One region of the Shewanella sp. cp20 genome, then DNA from elsewhere that is predicted to be linked to it. Evidence: predicted binding sites of a transcription regulator. Region 1 holds the regulator's gene; each other region holds the start of a gene.
The links. The regulator sigma-54, encoded in region 1, starts transcription at its own class of promoters, with help from an activator protein. The targets are predictions, from matches to a motif close to GTTGGCACGNNNNTNGNNT.
Positions count from the first base shown of each region.

Region 2: the regulator sigma-54 is predicted to act here: its motif matches at 1,856-1,874, upstream of fliE (flagellar hook-basal body complex protein FliE).
Region 3: the regulator sigma-54 is predicted to act here: its motif matches at 1,482-1,500, upstream of pdsR (proteobacterial dedicated sortase system response regulator).
Region 4: the regulator sigma-54 is predicted to act here: its motif matches at 1,463-1,481, upstream of DB48_RS13965 (TorF family putative porin).

Region 1 covers NZ_JPII01000026.1:4,929-8,339, reverse strand. Annotated here, with positions in the region: gene lptA (lipopolysaccharide transport periplasmic protein LptA) at 1-467, shown strand, start outside; gene lptB (LPS export ABC transporter ATP-binding protein) at 464-1,195, shown strand; gene DB48_RS08850 (RNA polymerase factor sigma-54) at 1,329-2,816, shown strand; gene hpf (ribosome hibernation promoting factor) at 2,847-3,134, shown strand; gene ptsN (PTS IIA-like nitrogen regulatory protein PtsN) at 3,137-3,411, shown strand, end outside.
Region 2 covers NZ_JPII01000030.1:73,492-76,902, forward strand. Annotated here, with positions in the region: gene DB48_RS12660 (sensor histidine kinase) at 1-423, shown strand, start outside; gene DB48_RS12665 (sigma-54-dependent transcriptional regulator) at 416-1,759, shown strand; gene fliE (flagellar hook-basal body complex protein FliE) at 1,928-2,260, shown strand; gene fliF (flagellar basal-body MS-ring/collar protein FliF) at 2,319-3,411, shown strand, end outside.
Region 3 covers NZ_JPII01000048.1:293,815-297,225, forward strand. Annotated here, with positions in the region: gene DB48_RS17190 (marine proteobacterial sortase target protein) at 1-564, opposite strand, end outside; gene pdsO (sortase-associated OmpA-like protein PdsO) at 604-1,098, opposite strand; gene DB48_RS20575 (YMGG-like glycine zipper-containing protein) at 1,008-1,358, opposite strand; gene pdsR (proteobacterial dedicated sortase system response regulator) at 1,579-2,271, shown strand; gene pdsS (proteobacterial dedicated sortase system histidine kinase) at 2,274-3,411, shown strand, end outside.
Region 4 covers NZ_JPII01000042.1:68,126-71,536, reverse strand. Annotated here, with positions in the region: gene DB48_RS13980 (DUF4240 domain-containing protein) at 1-238, opposite strand, end outside; gene DB48_RS13975 (hypothetical protein) at 383-793, shown strand; gene DB48_RS13970 (HU family DNA-binding protein) at 1,045-1,317, shown strand; gene DB48_RS13965 (TorF family putative porin) at 1,557-2,249, shown strand; gene DB48_RS20305 (hypothetical protein) at 2,578-2,751, shown strand; gene DB48_RS13960 (methyl-accepting chemotaxis protein) at 2,791-3,411, opposite strand, start outside.

The sequences.
Region 1 (3,411 bases):
TGCTGCAAGAGGTTAAGATCTCTGCCGCCAGCCAGGAGGCCGACATCAAGAACAACCAGATCATCTTCCACGGTCCGGTAGAAGTCACACAAGGCTCAATCAAGATTTTGGCCAGTGAGCTGCGCGCCTTCAGCAAAGAGAAGAATAGCGGCAAGATCCTCATCGCCACCGGCAACCCAGCCACCTACACTCAGGTGATGGAAGATGGCCGCCCAGCATCTGCAAGCGCCAAGGAGATACGCTACGAGCTGTCCAGCCGCACCCTGACACTGATCGGCGACGCCACCCTGGAACAGGAAGGCAGCCAGGTCACAGGCTCGCAGATCCGCTACAACATAGAGCAGCAACAGCTGATCGCCGAGAGCAGCGGCAAAGACAGAGTGATCACCATCATTCAGCCTGAGAACTATCAGGAGCAGATCCAGCCAGAACAGAAACCCGAACAGCCCAAACAGGAAAAACAATGACACACCTAACCTTGAAGGCGGAGAACCTCGCCAAGAGCTATAAGAGTCGTGCCGTTGTCCAAGACGTGAGCCTCACGGTCAAGACCGGGCAGATCGTCGGCCTGCTGGGGCCAAACGGCGCCGGCAAGACCACCACCTTCTACATGGTCGTCGGATTGGTGCAGAGCGACAAGGGCCGCATCTTTATTGACGATGACGACCTGACGCTGGATCCCATGCATCTGCGCGCCCGCAAGGGCATAGGTTATCTGCCTCAGGAAGCCAGCATCTTTCGTAAGCTCTCGGTACGCGACAACATCATGGCCGTGCTGCAGACCCGCAGCGACCTGAACAACGACGGCCGCGAAGAGGAACTGGAACACCTGCTGGAAGAGTTCCATATCACCCACATCCGTGACAGCCACGGCATGGCACTCTCTGGCGGTGAACGTCGCCGAGTAGAGATCGCCAGGGCGCTGGCCGCCAACCCTAAATTTATTCTTCTCGACGAGCCTTTCGCCGGGGTCGATCCCATCTCGGTCATCGACATCAAGAAGATCATCGAACAGCTCAAGAATCGTGGCCTGGGGGTGTTGATCACCGACCATAATGTGCGCGAAACACTAGATGTCTGTGAGAAAGCCTATATCGTCAGCCATGGTAATCTGATCGCCGAAGGCACACCCGCCGAAATCTTAGACAACCAGCAAGTACGAGCAGTGTACTTAGGTGAACAATTCAAGCTATAGTTAATCTTATAACGGGGCCACACAGAAAAACCTATCTTAGATTGTGGCCTTAGCGACTATTCGATATATTTGTCCGGCACATATAGCCAGAGCTTTCTCATTTTATAATTAGAAACAAGGGAATAGCAGTACGATGAAAGCGTCACTTCAGCTCAAAATGGGTCAGCATCTCACCATGACGCCCCAGCTACAACAGGCCATTCGTCTGTTGCAGTTGTCGTCATTAGAGTTGCAGCAGGAGATCCAGCAGGCATTAGAATCTAACCCGCTACTGGAGTTGGACGAAGAGCAGGAGAGCGCCAACGTCGAGCTGCAAGATGATGCCGTCAGCGACAACTTCGACACCAAGTACGACGACAAGATAGAGCTGGATTCGAGCCAGGATAATTCAGGTGTCGAGACCTCTGACGCCCTGACCCAGGACTCCATGCCAGACGAGCTACCGGTCGATACCACCTGGGACGAGGTCTATACCGCCTCGCCCAACTCCAGCTCGGGCGCCATGCGTGACGACGACATGCCTTTTCAGGGTGAAACCAGCGAAGGCCTGTATGAACACCTTGAATGGCAGAAGAACCTGACCCCCTTTTCCGATAACGATCTGGCCATCGCCACCGCCATCATAGATGCCATCGACGAGCGTGGTTACCTGACCCAGACCTGTGAAGATATTCTCGAGGCCATGGGCGATCCTGAGATCGAACTCGACGAGGTCGAGGCTGTTCTCAAGCGGGTACAACACTTCGATCCCATCGGCGTGGCGGCAAGGGATCTCAGCGAATGCCTGACGATTCAGCTCGCCCAATACAGCGACGACACGCCGCATATCGCCAATGCCCGCATGCTGATCAAGGAACATCTGGATCTCATCGCCGGCCGCGACTTCCGTCTGCTGATGCGCAAGACCAAACTCAAAGAAGATGACCTAAGAGATGCCATCGCCCTGATCCAGACACTCAACCCCCGTCCCGGCCTCGCCATCACCGCCAGCCGCGACGAGTATGTGATCCCGGATGTGACTGTCACCAAGAAGAAGGGACGCTGGGTGGTCGAGCTCAATCCCGACAGCATGCCCAAGATCAACGTCAATCAGCAGTATGCCGCCATGGCGCGCAGCACCAAGAGCCAGGCTGATGGCCAGTTTATTCGTGGCCACCTGCAGGAAGCCAAATGGTTCCTCAAGAGCCTGGAGAGCCGCAACGAGACCCTGCTCAAGGTGACCAACTGTATCGTCGACTTCCAACAAGGCTTCTTCGAATTTGGCGAAGAGGCGATGAAGCCCATGGTACTGAACGACATTGCCGAGGCGGTGGAGATGCACGAGTCCACCATCTCGCGTGTGACCACACAAAAATATATGCATACCCCGAGAGGGATCTTCGAACTCAAATACTTCTTCTCCAGTCACGTCGGTACCGACGATGGCGGAGAGTGCTCTTCAACAGCAATACGCGCCTTCATCAAGAAGCTGGTTGCTGCGGAAAACCAGAAAAAGCCATTGAGCGACAGCAAGATGGCTCAACTCTTGGCCGAACAGGGTATCAAGGTAGCTAGACGCACCATTGCCAAGTATCGCGAAGCGATGCTGATACCGCCGTCGAATCAGCGCAAGAGCTTATAAAACAAACCTGGAAACTGGAGGACTATCTTTATGCAAATAAACCTGACTGGGCACCATATCGAGATCACCCAATCTCTACGAAGCTACATCGAAGAGAAATTCACAAAGCTTGAACGTCATTTCGATCAGATCAATAATGTGCACGTTGTATTAAATGTCGAAAAGTTGCAACAGAAGGTTGAGGCAAAGTTACATCTCCGCGGCGGAGAAGTGTTCGCAACATCCGAACATGCGGACATGTATGCCGCGATAGACTCCCTGATTGACAAACTCGATCGTCAGGTCATTAAACACAAAGAGAAGCTTACTAAACATTAACGATGGAACTGAGTACCATCCTGCGGCCGGAGTGCACCACCTGCGCCACTCCGGGCAGTAAGAAAAAGGTACTGGAGCTTATCAGCGACTTAGCCGCTGTCCAGTACCCTACCCTCTCCTCTCAAGAAATTTTTGAAAGCCTTCTGGCTCGAGAGAAAATGGGCAGCACAGGTATAGGCAATGGTATCGCGATTCCTCACGGGCGGCTGACCAACATAGATCAACCCGTGGCCGTACTGGTTAAATGTGCTGAACCAATCGCATTCGATGCCATTGA
Region 2 (3,411 bases), on a different contig from region 1:
GCCAACTGCGAACCGATTGCCGAGCGTAAAGGCTGTCAACTGCACCTTAAACTCGACTCTCAGCAGCAGTTTAAGGCTAACGCAGCGGCGCTGAGCTCGGCGATCAACAATCTGGTGATGAACAGCATCGAGGCCGGTGCCAGTCAGATCTGGCTGAGTGCCCAGGATGAGGCTGATTCTATTGCCTTCGAGGTGATAGATAACGGTAAGGGGCTAGATGCTGGCATGCAGGAGAAGGTGTTAGAACCTTTCTTTACCACCAAGTCGCAAGGGACTGGCCTGGGCTTAGCCGTTGTGCAGACGGTTGTTGCCAATCATCGGGGCCGCCTGCAGCTCAATTGTATTGCGGGAAAGGGATGTCGCGCCTCGTTTAACCTGCCGGCTGTTGAGGCCGAATCTAGGCTGGAGGTAAGCCATGGCTGAAGCCAAGATATTACTCGTTGAAGATGACGCGGCGCTGCGCGAAGCCCTGGTGGATACCTTGTTGCTGGCACAGTATGAATGCGTCGATGTCGAATCGGCCGAGGCGGCTATCGTCGCGCTCAAGGGGCAGGATTTCGATATGGTGATCAGCGACGTGCAGATGGAGGGGATAGGCGGCCTTGGCCTGGTGAATTATCTTCAGCAGCATAATGCCCAGATCCCCATCCTATTGATGACGGCTTTTGCCACCATAGACTGTGCGGTCAGCGCCATTAAACTTGGCGCGGTGGACTATCTGGCGAAGCCTTTCGCGCCTGAGGTGTTACTTAATCAGGTGTCGCGTTATCTCAAACCTAAGCTAATCGAAGATCAACCTGTGGTCGCCGACGAACGCAGTCTGGCGCTCCTGGCGCTGGCGCAGAAGGTGGCCCAGTCCGACGCCTCCGTGATGATCATGGGGCCGAGCGGCTCGGGTAAAGAGGTGCTTGCCCGCTATATTCACCAACACAGTCAGCGGGCTGGTGAGCCCTTCGTGGCGATAAACTGCGCCGCGATCCCGGAAAATATGCTCGAAGCCACCCTGTTTGGTTATGAGAAGGGGGCCTTTACCGGCGCCTATCAGGCCTGTCCCGGCAAGTTTGAACAGGCCCAGGGAGGCACACTCTTGCTCGATGAGATCTCCGAGATGGATCTCGGGCTGCAGGCCAAGCTCCTCAGGGTATTGCAAGAGCGGGAAGTCGAGCGTCTCGGTGGCCGCAAGACCATCAAACTCGATGTGCGCGTGCTGGCGACCTCGAACCGTGACCTTAAGGCCATGGCAACCAAGGGCGATTTCAGGGAAGACCTCTACTATCGCATCAATGTGTTCCCGCTGACCTGGCCGGCGCTGCATCAACGCCCGGCAGATATCTTGCCGCTGGCGCGGCACTTAGTGTTGCGCCATACCAAGGCTGCCGGTTTAGCCGTGGCGCCAAGCCTAGATGAACAGGCGAGCAGGCGCCTATTGGGCCACAGGTGGCCGGGTAATGTGCGAGAGCTGGATAACGTGGTACAGCGCGCCCTCATCCTGCAAACTGGCGAATTTATCACGGCCAAGGATATCGTTATCGATACCCAGGATGTGATACTTGAGCCCATAGGTGAGAGCGAGAAAGCCAACGAGCCAGAAGGCCTGGGGGATGAACTTAAGGCTCAGGAGCATGTGATCATCTTAGAGACCCTCAATCAGTGTAACGGCAGCCGTAAACAGGTGGCCGAAAAACTGGGGATCAGTGCCCGCACCCTGAGATACAAGATGGCGCGCATGCGTGACATGGGGATTCAGATCCCGGCCTGATAGGTTGTGAGCCATATGGCCTAGCCCTGTCGCTGGGGCATACCTTTCATCATAAGCCGACACCCAGTAAATGTGGGTTTGTCGGCTTTTTCTATTTTTGGCAAACATATTGCATTGCTCTGAATGAGAATAGATTTCGTCAATTTCACGACGATAGCGGAGGCCAAGATGCAGATAGGTGCCAATTCATTACTGCAAGAGATGCAGACACTCACGGGCGAGATCAAGCCTAATGGGATCACACCTAATATCACTCAGCAGGTGGCTAACACCAGCGGCAGCGACTTTGGCAGCCTCTTGTCCGAGGCCGTAGGCAATGTCGGTGCGCTGCAGGCCACATCCTCCTCCTTACAGGCACGCCTGGACATGGGCGATACCCGAGTGACCCTGTCCGACACTGTGATTGCCAGAGAAAAGGCCAGTGTGGCATTTGAGGCCACGGTTCAGGTACGTAACAAGCTGGTGGAAGCCTACAAAGAGATCATGAGTATGCCTGTCTAGGCATGGATCCCCTAAAGATTAAGAAAGATAACGGCAGGTATTTATCGTGAGCACAGATATGGTAGTCGGAACTGGCGCTGGCACAACACAGGATATGGTGGCAGGCGGCGTACAAGAAGAACATAAGCCCAGCGGCGGAATGTTTGGCGGTGTCGACATGCTCAGGCAGATCACTATGATCCTGGCGCTGGCGATCTGTCTGGCACTGGCCGTCTTCGTCATGTTGTGGGCCCAGGAGCCCGAATACCGTCCGCTGGGTAAGATGGATACCCAGGAGATGGTGCAGGTTCTCGATGTGCTGGACAAGAACAAGGTCAACTATCAGATCGATGTCGATGTGTTAAAGGTGCCGGAAGATCAGTACCAAGACGTCAAGATGATGCTGAGCCGTGCCGGTATCGATAACTCGCCGAGTCGTGACGACTACCTGTCAAAAGACAGCGGCTTTGGCGTCAGCCAGCGCATGGAGGCCGCCAGACTCAAGAACAGCCAGGAGCAAAACCTGGCACGTACCATCGAAGAGTTAAAGAGCGTTAGCCGCGCCAAGGTGATCTTGGCCATTCCTAAAGAGAACGTATTTGCCCGCAATCGCTCTAAGCCTAGCGCGACCGTGGTGGTTAATACTCGTCGTGGCGGACTGGGTCAGGAAGAGGTCGATTCTATCGTGGATATCGTCGCCTCGGCGGTACACGGCCTCGAGCCGACTCGCGTCACGGTGACAGACTCTAACGGCCGCCTGTTAAACTCAGGCAGCCAAACCGCAGGTTCGGCGCGGGCGAGACGCGAGCTTGAGCTAGTTCAGCAGAAAGAAGCCGAATACCGCACCAAGATTGAATCGATTTTGATGCCGATCCTAGGGCCGGAGAACTTCACCGCCCAGGTCGACGTGAACATGGATTTTACCTCTGTCGAGCAGACCGCCAAGCGTTATAACCCGGATCTACCGGCCGTGCGCAGCGAGATGACGGTCGAGAACAACTCTACAGGTTCTAGCACTGGTGGCATTGCCGGCGCGCTGAGTAACCAACCGCCGATGGAAGCCAATATTCCTCAGCAAGCCACGGGGGCGAATTCGCAGGAGCAAAGCATGCCGGGTTCAAGCCACAAAGAGGCGACCCGTAACTATGAACTCGATACCACCATCAGCCACA
Region 3 (3,411 bases), on a different contig from region 1:
CTGGCTCACCAGGCTCGCCTTCTTGCCCTCTACTTTGGCCTGCTCGAAGGTTTGTCTGGCCACCTCCTTGGGCTGGATCTCACCGACGATCACCCGCTGACCAATATGCAACTTAAGGCTGTCGACCGCCGCATCATGGGGGAGCGGGAACTGATAGCGGCCATTAAGCCAGTGGGCAGTGTCGTTGACAAACACCTGCTTCACCGACACCCGGTTGATCCAGCCGGAGATGTTCATCTGCACCTGGGTATCCACCGCTAGCGCCGTCGCCGGCAGGCCACTGCCCAATTGAACGCCATTTAGACGATACTCGAGCACGCCCTGCCCCAGAGTAGGTTCGTCGGCTGCCGGCAGGTCAAAATGATGCAGCTGCTCGTCAAATCTGGCGCCATGCACATTAGGTTCCGATAGCTGACTCATGCGCCCAAAGGCAGGCGCCGCCGAGCCGAGCGCAGTAACACTTAACACCAAGGCGGCAAGTACCAGACGCTGGCGAGAAAAAAACGCCCCCCTCGGGGGGCAAAGGTCGGTCTGGTTCATCCTGAGATACGGGCGTGGCAACATCTTATTTCTCCTTTTACGCGTTGCTTCATGGTGCAAAATCTAGTTTGAAGCCAGGGCGGTATCGCCAGGCAGCAACTTGATGGTCACGCGGCGATCGAAGAAATCATTTTCGAAGCTCTGTTCATCCTTAACCGGTGCGCTGGCACCATAGGCTTTGGCATCGAGCCTGGCCTCATCCACGCCTTTAGCTACCAGGTAACTTCTTACCTCGGCGACGCGCTGCTCAGACAACGCCTGGTTGTAGCTGCTGTCGCCGCGTCTATCGGCGTAACCAGTCAGATCCAGCTTGAGCTGGGGCGAGATTGCCATGGCATCGGCCACCTCATCGAGCTGCCCCTTAAAGTGAGGCTCGACGGTCGAAGATCCTGTCTTAAACTGCACGTTGAGGCCTAGGGCCAGCTCTTCCAGGCGAGTGCCCTGATGTTGTCTGAGCTGAGCCAGTTCTACCTTGGCTCTTGATACTCCTGCTGCACCGTCAGCAGCGCCTCGTTTTGCTGCTTGAGCGCCATCAGGCGACTCTCCTTCTCGGCTAATGCGGCCTGCTGCTGCTTGATCTCGCTGTCGTTGGCCACCGTCTGGCCTATCATGCCACCGGTAAAGGCGCCGATAATCGCGCCCACAGGGCCGGCTACCACGGCGCCCAGCACTATGCCTGAGCCGACACCGATAAGCGCCTCTTCATCAGTCGAGCTGCTGTTTGTCGTTTGCGTCGCTTGAGTTGCGGGGGCAGCGAAAGCCATTGAGCTGCCAAATAATGAAACACTGATTAATGCGGCGATGATCTGCTTCTTCATGGGAAAATCCTCAAGTTGACATGGATGGGTTTAATCAGAACCTTGTGGTTCCTGTCGATGAGGTCATTAAACATGAGTGAAATGGCAAGTCAGGGGTACAAAAATGACGATGCGCAGACCAAATGTGGCAAGAAAATGGCATTTGCCCCGGGCCACTTTTCTCCCCGGTATTTTGCTGTATAGTCACACTCCAGAAACACTAAGCTGTAATGGATGGATCATGAAGCGTATTGCAATAGTTGAAGATGAGGCGGCTATCCGCGAGAACTACAAAGAGGTGCTGCAACAGCAAGGCTACTTTGTGCAGGCGTACGCTAATCGCCCCAGCGCCATGGAGGCCTTCAACACTCGTCTGCCTGACTTAGCGATCATCGATATCGGCCTGGAAGATGAGATAGACGGAGGCTTTACCCTGTGCCAGTCGCTCAGGGCCATGTCGAACACTTTGCCTATCATCTTTTTGACCGCCAGAGACAGTGACTTCGACACCGTCTGCGGCCTGAGACTGGGCGCCGACGACTACCTGAGCAAAGACGTCAGCTTCCCCCATCTGATCGCACGCCTGGCCGCGCTATTTAGGCGCTCGGACATCCAAAATGGCGCCAATCCGCAAGATGGCATGATAGAGCACGGTAACCTGACCATAGATGTCAACCGCATTCAGGTCTACTGGAAACAGCAGCCTATCGAACTGACGGTCACCGAATTTTGGATGGTGCACGCCCTGGCCAAGCGCCCCGGCCACGTGCGTAGCCGCCAGGCATTGATGCAAGATGCCAAGATCTATGTAGATGACAGCACCATCACCTCCCATGTGAAGCGGATCCGCAAGAAATTTATCAGCCAAGACCCTGAGTTCGATTGCATCGATACCGTCTACGGCATGGGCTACCGCTGGGATACCCAAGACTAAGCATGTTTAATCTGCCCATCGGCCTGCGCACTAAGGTCGCCATACTCTCTCTCTTCCTGCTCTGCCTGCCCTGGCTTGGCTACCAATATGTGTGGGAGATGGAAAAATACCTGCGCCACGGTCAGGAGAAGACCCTGGAGGGCACGACCCAGGCGCTAGCCACCGCCCTGCATGAACGCCCTAAGCTGTTCGACAAGCAGGCGAGTTTTCTGTCACAGGTCAAGAAGGGACGGGATCTCTACGCCTACCCGTTAACCGGCCCTATCCATCTGGACGGCAAGCTGGGCGAATGGGCCGATAATCGTCACCGCGCCCTGACCTACGGCGCCGACCATCAGCTGTTTAAGGCCGATGACGGCAAGCCGCTCAACATCCGTTTTACCCACATGGTGGGTAAGTACGCCGGTTACCTCTATGGTTATTTCGAGGTGACAGATCCTAAGGTGATCTACCGCGGCACCAACAGCCTGCGCATCGACAACAACGATCATCTGGCCATCGCCACCCTGGCGCCCGATGGCCAATTTCGCCGCTATATCGTGGCCACCATACGCGACGGCTGGATCAGCGCCTTCGAGCTTCCCGCCGATCCCCGTAAGTCACAGCCGGTCACCCCAGAGGTGCGCATCCAGGGCAAGTGGCTAAAAACCGACAAAGGCTACAATATCGAGCTGAGGATGCCGCTGGAGATGGTGGGCAGCAAGCTGGGCTTTGCCATCGTCGATGTCAACGACAGGAAGAAACGTCATGTCGAGGCGATAGTCGGCACCTCGGCCACAGATGATGTCAGCAAGCTAGGTACAGTGCTCGTGCCCTCGCCTGAGATCGAGAGCATCATCAAGGGGATGAGCCATAACAGCTCACGGATCTGGGTGGTGGACCGCCACGGCCGGGTATTGGCAAAGTCGGGCGACATCTACAGCAGCACCAACGTGTGGGCGCAGACGGCGACCGAGCAGACGCCGGATACCTTCTGGGGCCGCTTTAAGCAGCAGTTCCTGCACCCGCTCTACTATCGTATTCTGACCACACCGCCGAAGCATTTCGTCGACTCGCTCAAGGACTCTACCGTGCTGGAGGGCAGCCATATCCGCAAGGCCCTGGCCGGCCAATTTGGCTCCACCTGGCGCCTAACCCCAG
Region 4 (3,411 bases), on a different contig from region 1:
AGAAAGCACGAAACTCGGCAAAACCATACTCGCTGTCGCAGCCCGTGACGATATAAGCCGCCCCCCAGAGCGACCAGAGATAGGCCCTGCGCATCTGCTGGGAAAACAGCTTATCGAAGGCCGCCAGCTCCTCGTTACTCAACTCGGTCAGCTTGGCCTTAAGCTCGGCCGCCAGGCTTTCCTGATCCTGCTGAGGTTCGCTGCGGGTCACTAACTGCCAAAATTCACTCTCTGTCATGGGGTTCTCACGCTATCTAAGTCCGCCACATCTTACCCTAACTGGCAACGCTGAGCAGCAAAGATAGGCAAATTAGGCAAAGCATTGGACTAAGTTGCACCATTTTTCTACACTGCGGGGCAAATCATTCACCCAAGAGCCAAGATGAACCGACCGACTCCCAGCATACTGCTACTGATCGCCCTCTATATCGTTATCGCCATTCTCGCCGGCTGGCGCGCGTTAGACAGCCAGACACTCGATCTCTTTACCCTGGGCGTGATCCCTGTGCTGATCGGGCTGATCGCACGCACCAACTGGGCTAGCCTGGTACTGAAGATCTATATTGGCATACAAACCCTGGGGTTCACGGCGCTTGGAGCCACAGCGGTGATCGCCTATCAGATCACCCCTGAAGACGTTAAGGTGGTGGTGCGTGGACAGGAACTGCCTATCTGGGCTATCGCCCTGGTGATCACCATACTCTTGAGTTTTCAGTGGTATATGGCCTTCTCTAAGAGCATGAAACAGTATCTGCCACAAGCGGCGCAAACGAGCGATAAACGCGAGGCTTAAATAATCCCCCAGGCAAATCAGCAAAATAAGGCCCAAGCCTTGTCTGGTGAGCCTTTCAAGCCAAGAGTGGGAAATATCGGCCGCTTTTTGCTGCCACTAAGGTAAATTTTTACTGAATTTGACTGAAAGCACCCTTTGGGCGCATAAAACCGCTTTCATTATAGGGATGCTTGTGGCATGTTAAGTCCAGCAATTGCAAGTATCTAATGTAATTGGTATTACTAAATCTACGGAAAGAAGAGACTATCCAAATGAATAAAACTGAACTTGTTGCAAAAATAGCGGAAAGCGCTGAACTCACTAAAGCTGAAGCTGCTCGCGCCTTAAAGTCTTTCGAAGAAACGGTAGCGGAAGCGATGAAGAACGGCGAAAAAATCTCTATTGTAGGTTTTGGTTCTTTCGAGACCACTAGCCGTGCAGCACGTACAGGCCGCAACCCACAGACGGGCAAAGAAATTCAGATCCCAGCGGCTGTAGTACCTAAGTTTAAAGCCGGTAAGACGCTAAAAGACAGCGTAAACTAAATCGGTATTTAATCCGTCGAAAAAACCTCCGCCATGGAGGTTTTTTTATGCACCTTCCTAGTGCATGCTCTGCCTCATTTTTAATCAATCGCTTGCCTACCCCTGACGAAAATAAAATAACTAATTGAAAAATAACTAATAAATATTTGGCACACTCTTCGCTATAGCTTGTACGCGGCCTGACAATACTCATAACAACAGGCAAGGCCGCTCCCATAGACCAATAAGAAGGAATGAGTATGAAACAAGCATTGCGAACCCTAAGCCTACTCGCGGGCACCTTGATGGTGGCCTTACCTGCCAGCGCTAGCGTCACGGGCAACATTGGTGCGACCTCCAACTACTTGTGGCGCGGTGCCACCCAGACAGGAGACGCACCCGCGGTTCAAGGCGGCATAGACTTCGAACACGATAGCGGCCTCTACTTAGGCACATGGGCTTCTAATGTGGATTTCGGTGACAACACCAGCTACGAGATCGACTTCTATGGCGGCTATGCGGGCAGCGTGGGGGAAGATTTTGGCTATGACATCAGCTATCTCTACTACGCCTATCCCGACAGCGGTTCGAGCATAGACTTCGGTGAAGTCACCCTGGCCCTAAGTTGGAAGTGGTTTAGTCTCGCCTATTCCCAGGTAGTCAATGCCGATAGCGATGTGGCAGCCGATCCTTTCGATGAGAAAGATCTCAGCTACATCAACGCAGGTTTTAGCTTCCCGCTGTCGGAAACCCTGTCATTCTCGGCGCACTATGGCTACTCCAGCGGCGATGTGGTCAACGCCTGGTTCGATACCGACAACTATGCCGACTACTCCCTCTCTCTGGATAAGGAGACAGACTTTGGTACCATCTCCTTCTTGGTCAGCGATACCGACCTCGACGGTGACGATCCGAAAGTGTTGGTAGGCTACAGCTATAGTTTCGATTTGTGATCTAAATTTAAATGAGTTGCCACTAATTTAGCTGGCAACTCACTATTGTTCAGCCGCTATTCCATTTAAAAACAATTAATTAAAGTCAACACATTCACCAACGCCCTCCGATTTAGTCGAGAAAATCGACAAATACAAATGTGTTAACTCGATCAAACAAAAATTGAAAATCCCCTGCTATTTTTCTCATTAGCGCTCGCTAATGTGCCCAGGCCTTAGGACGCTAAACTAGCTAACGCTTTGACTCAGTTAACTTTATGTTAAAGCGGCTCAGTGCTAAGCAGCACCAAATGAGTGCTCAAGCACTTTATTTGACGAGGATTTCAATATGGCTCAGTTACTCGATGTTATTCCGAACGATGCTGAAATCGAAGCGATCACAGCACCTAAAAACCCTAAGGCCGCCTGTGAGCTGCAACACAGACGCGAAGTCAAACGTCGCCTGGAAGAGTTACTCGAAGAGGCGGCCCTCAAACGCGCCATGGGGGGCGATTTCTACTGAAAGTTAGCGATTAGGGTAGGTCATCCCTACCCTTAGATGCTAATCCGCCTGGCAGTGAACAACCTTAGTCAGGCTATTGGCTAACGCCTGCAGCTGCTCAACCCGTCTGGCCAACTGCTCGCCCTCAATAGCAACCGATTCGGATACTTGGTTAGTGCCCACCACACTGCTGGCCACCTCGCTGCTGGCACTATTTAGCTGGGTGAGCGCCTCTCCTTGCTGGGTCATTAACCCCGCCAGCTGATTAACGTCATGAACCACACTGGCAATCTGGTCGATGATCTGCGTCAGCTCCTCCGCACTCTGCTCTATCACTCTTTGTCCTTGAATCACCTCGTCACGGCTGTTGCCGAGCAGCTGACGTATCTCTATCGCAGAGCGGTTACTCTTAGCCGACAGCTCCCTGACTTGTTCCGCCACCACGGCAAAGCCTCGTCCATACTCGCCGGCCCTGGCCGCCTCAATTGCCGCGTTTAGCGCCAGTAGATTCGTTTGCTCCGCCACAGAGGTAATGAGATCGGCAACCGAGACGATCTCCTGATTGCTTTTCAGTATCGCCGCAATCGCATTGGTCGACGCCTCTAAGGATTGGGCGCTATTGGCCGCCCGGCGATCGATAGATTGGCAACGCCCCTTTAGCTCCTCCATAAACTGTTCAGA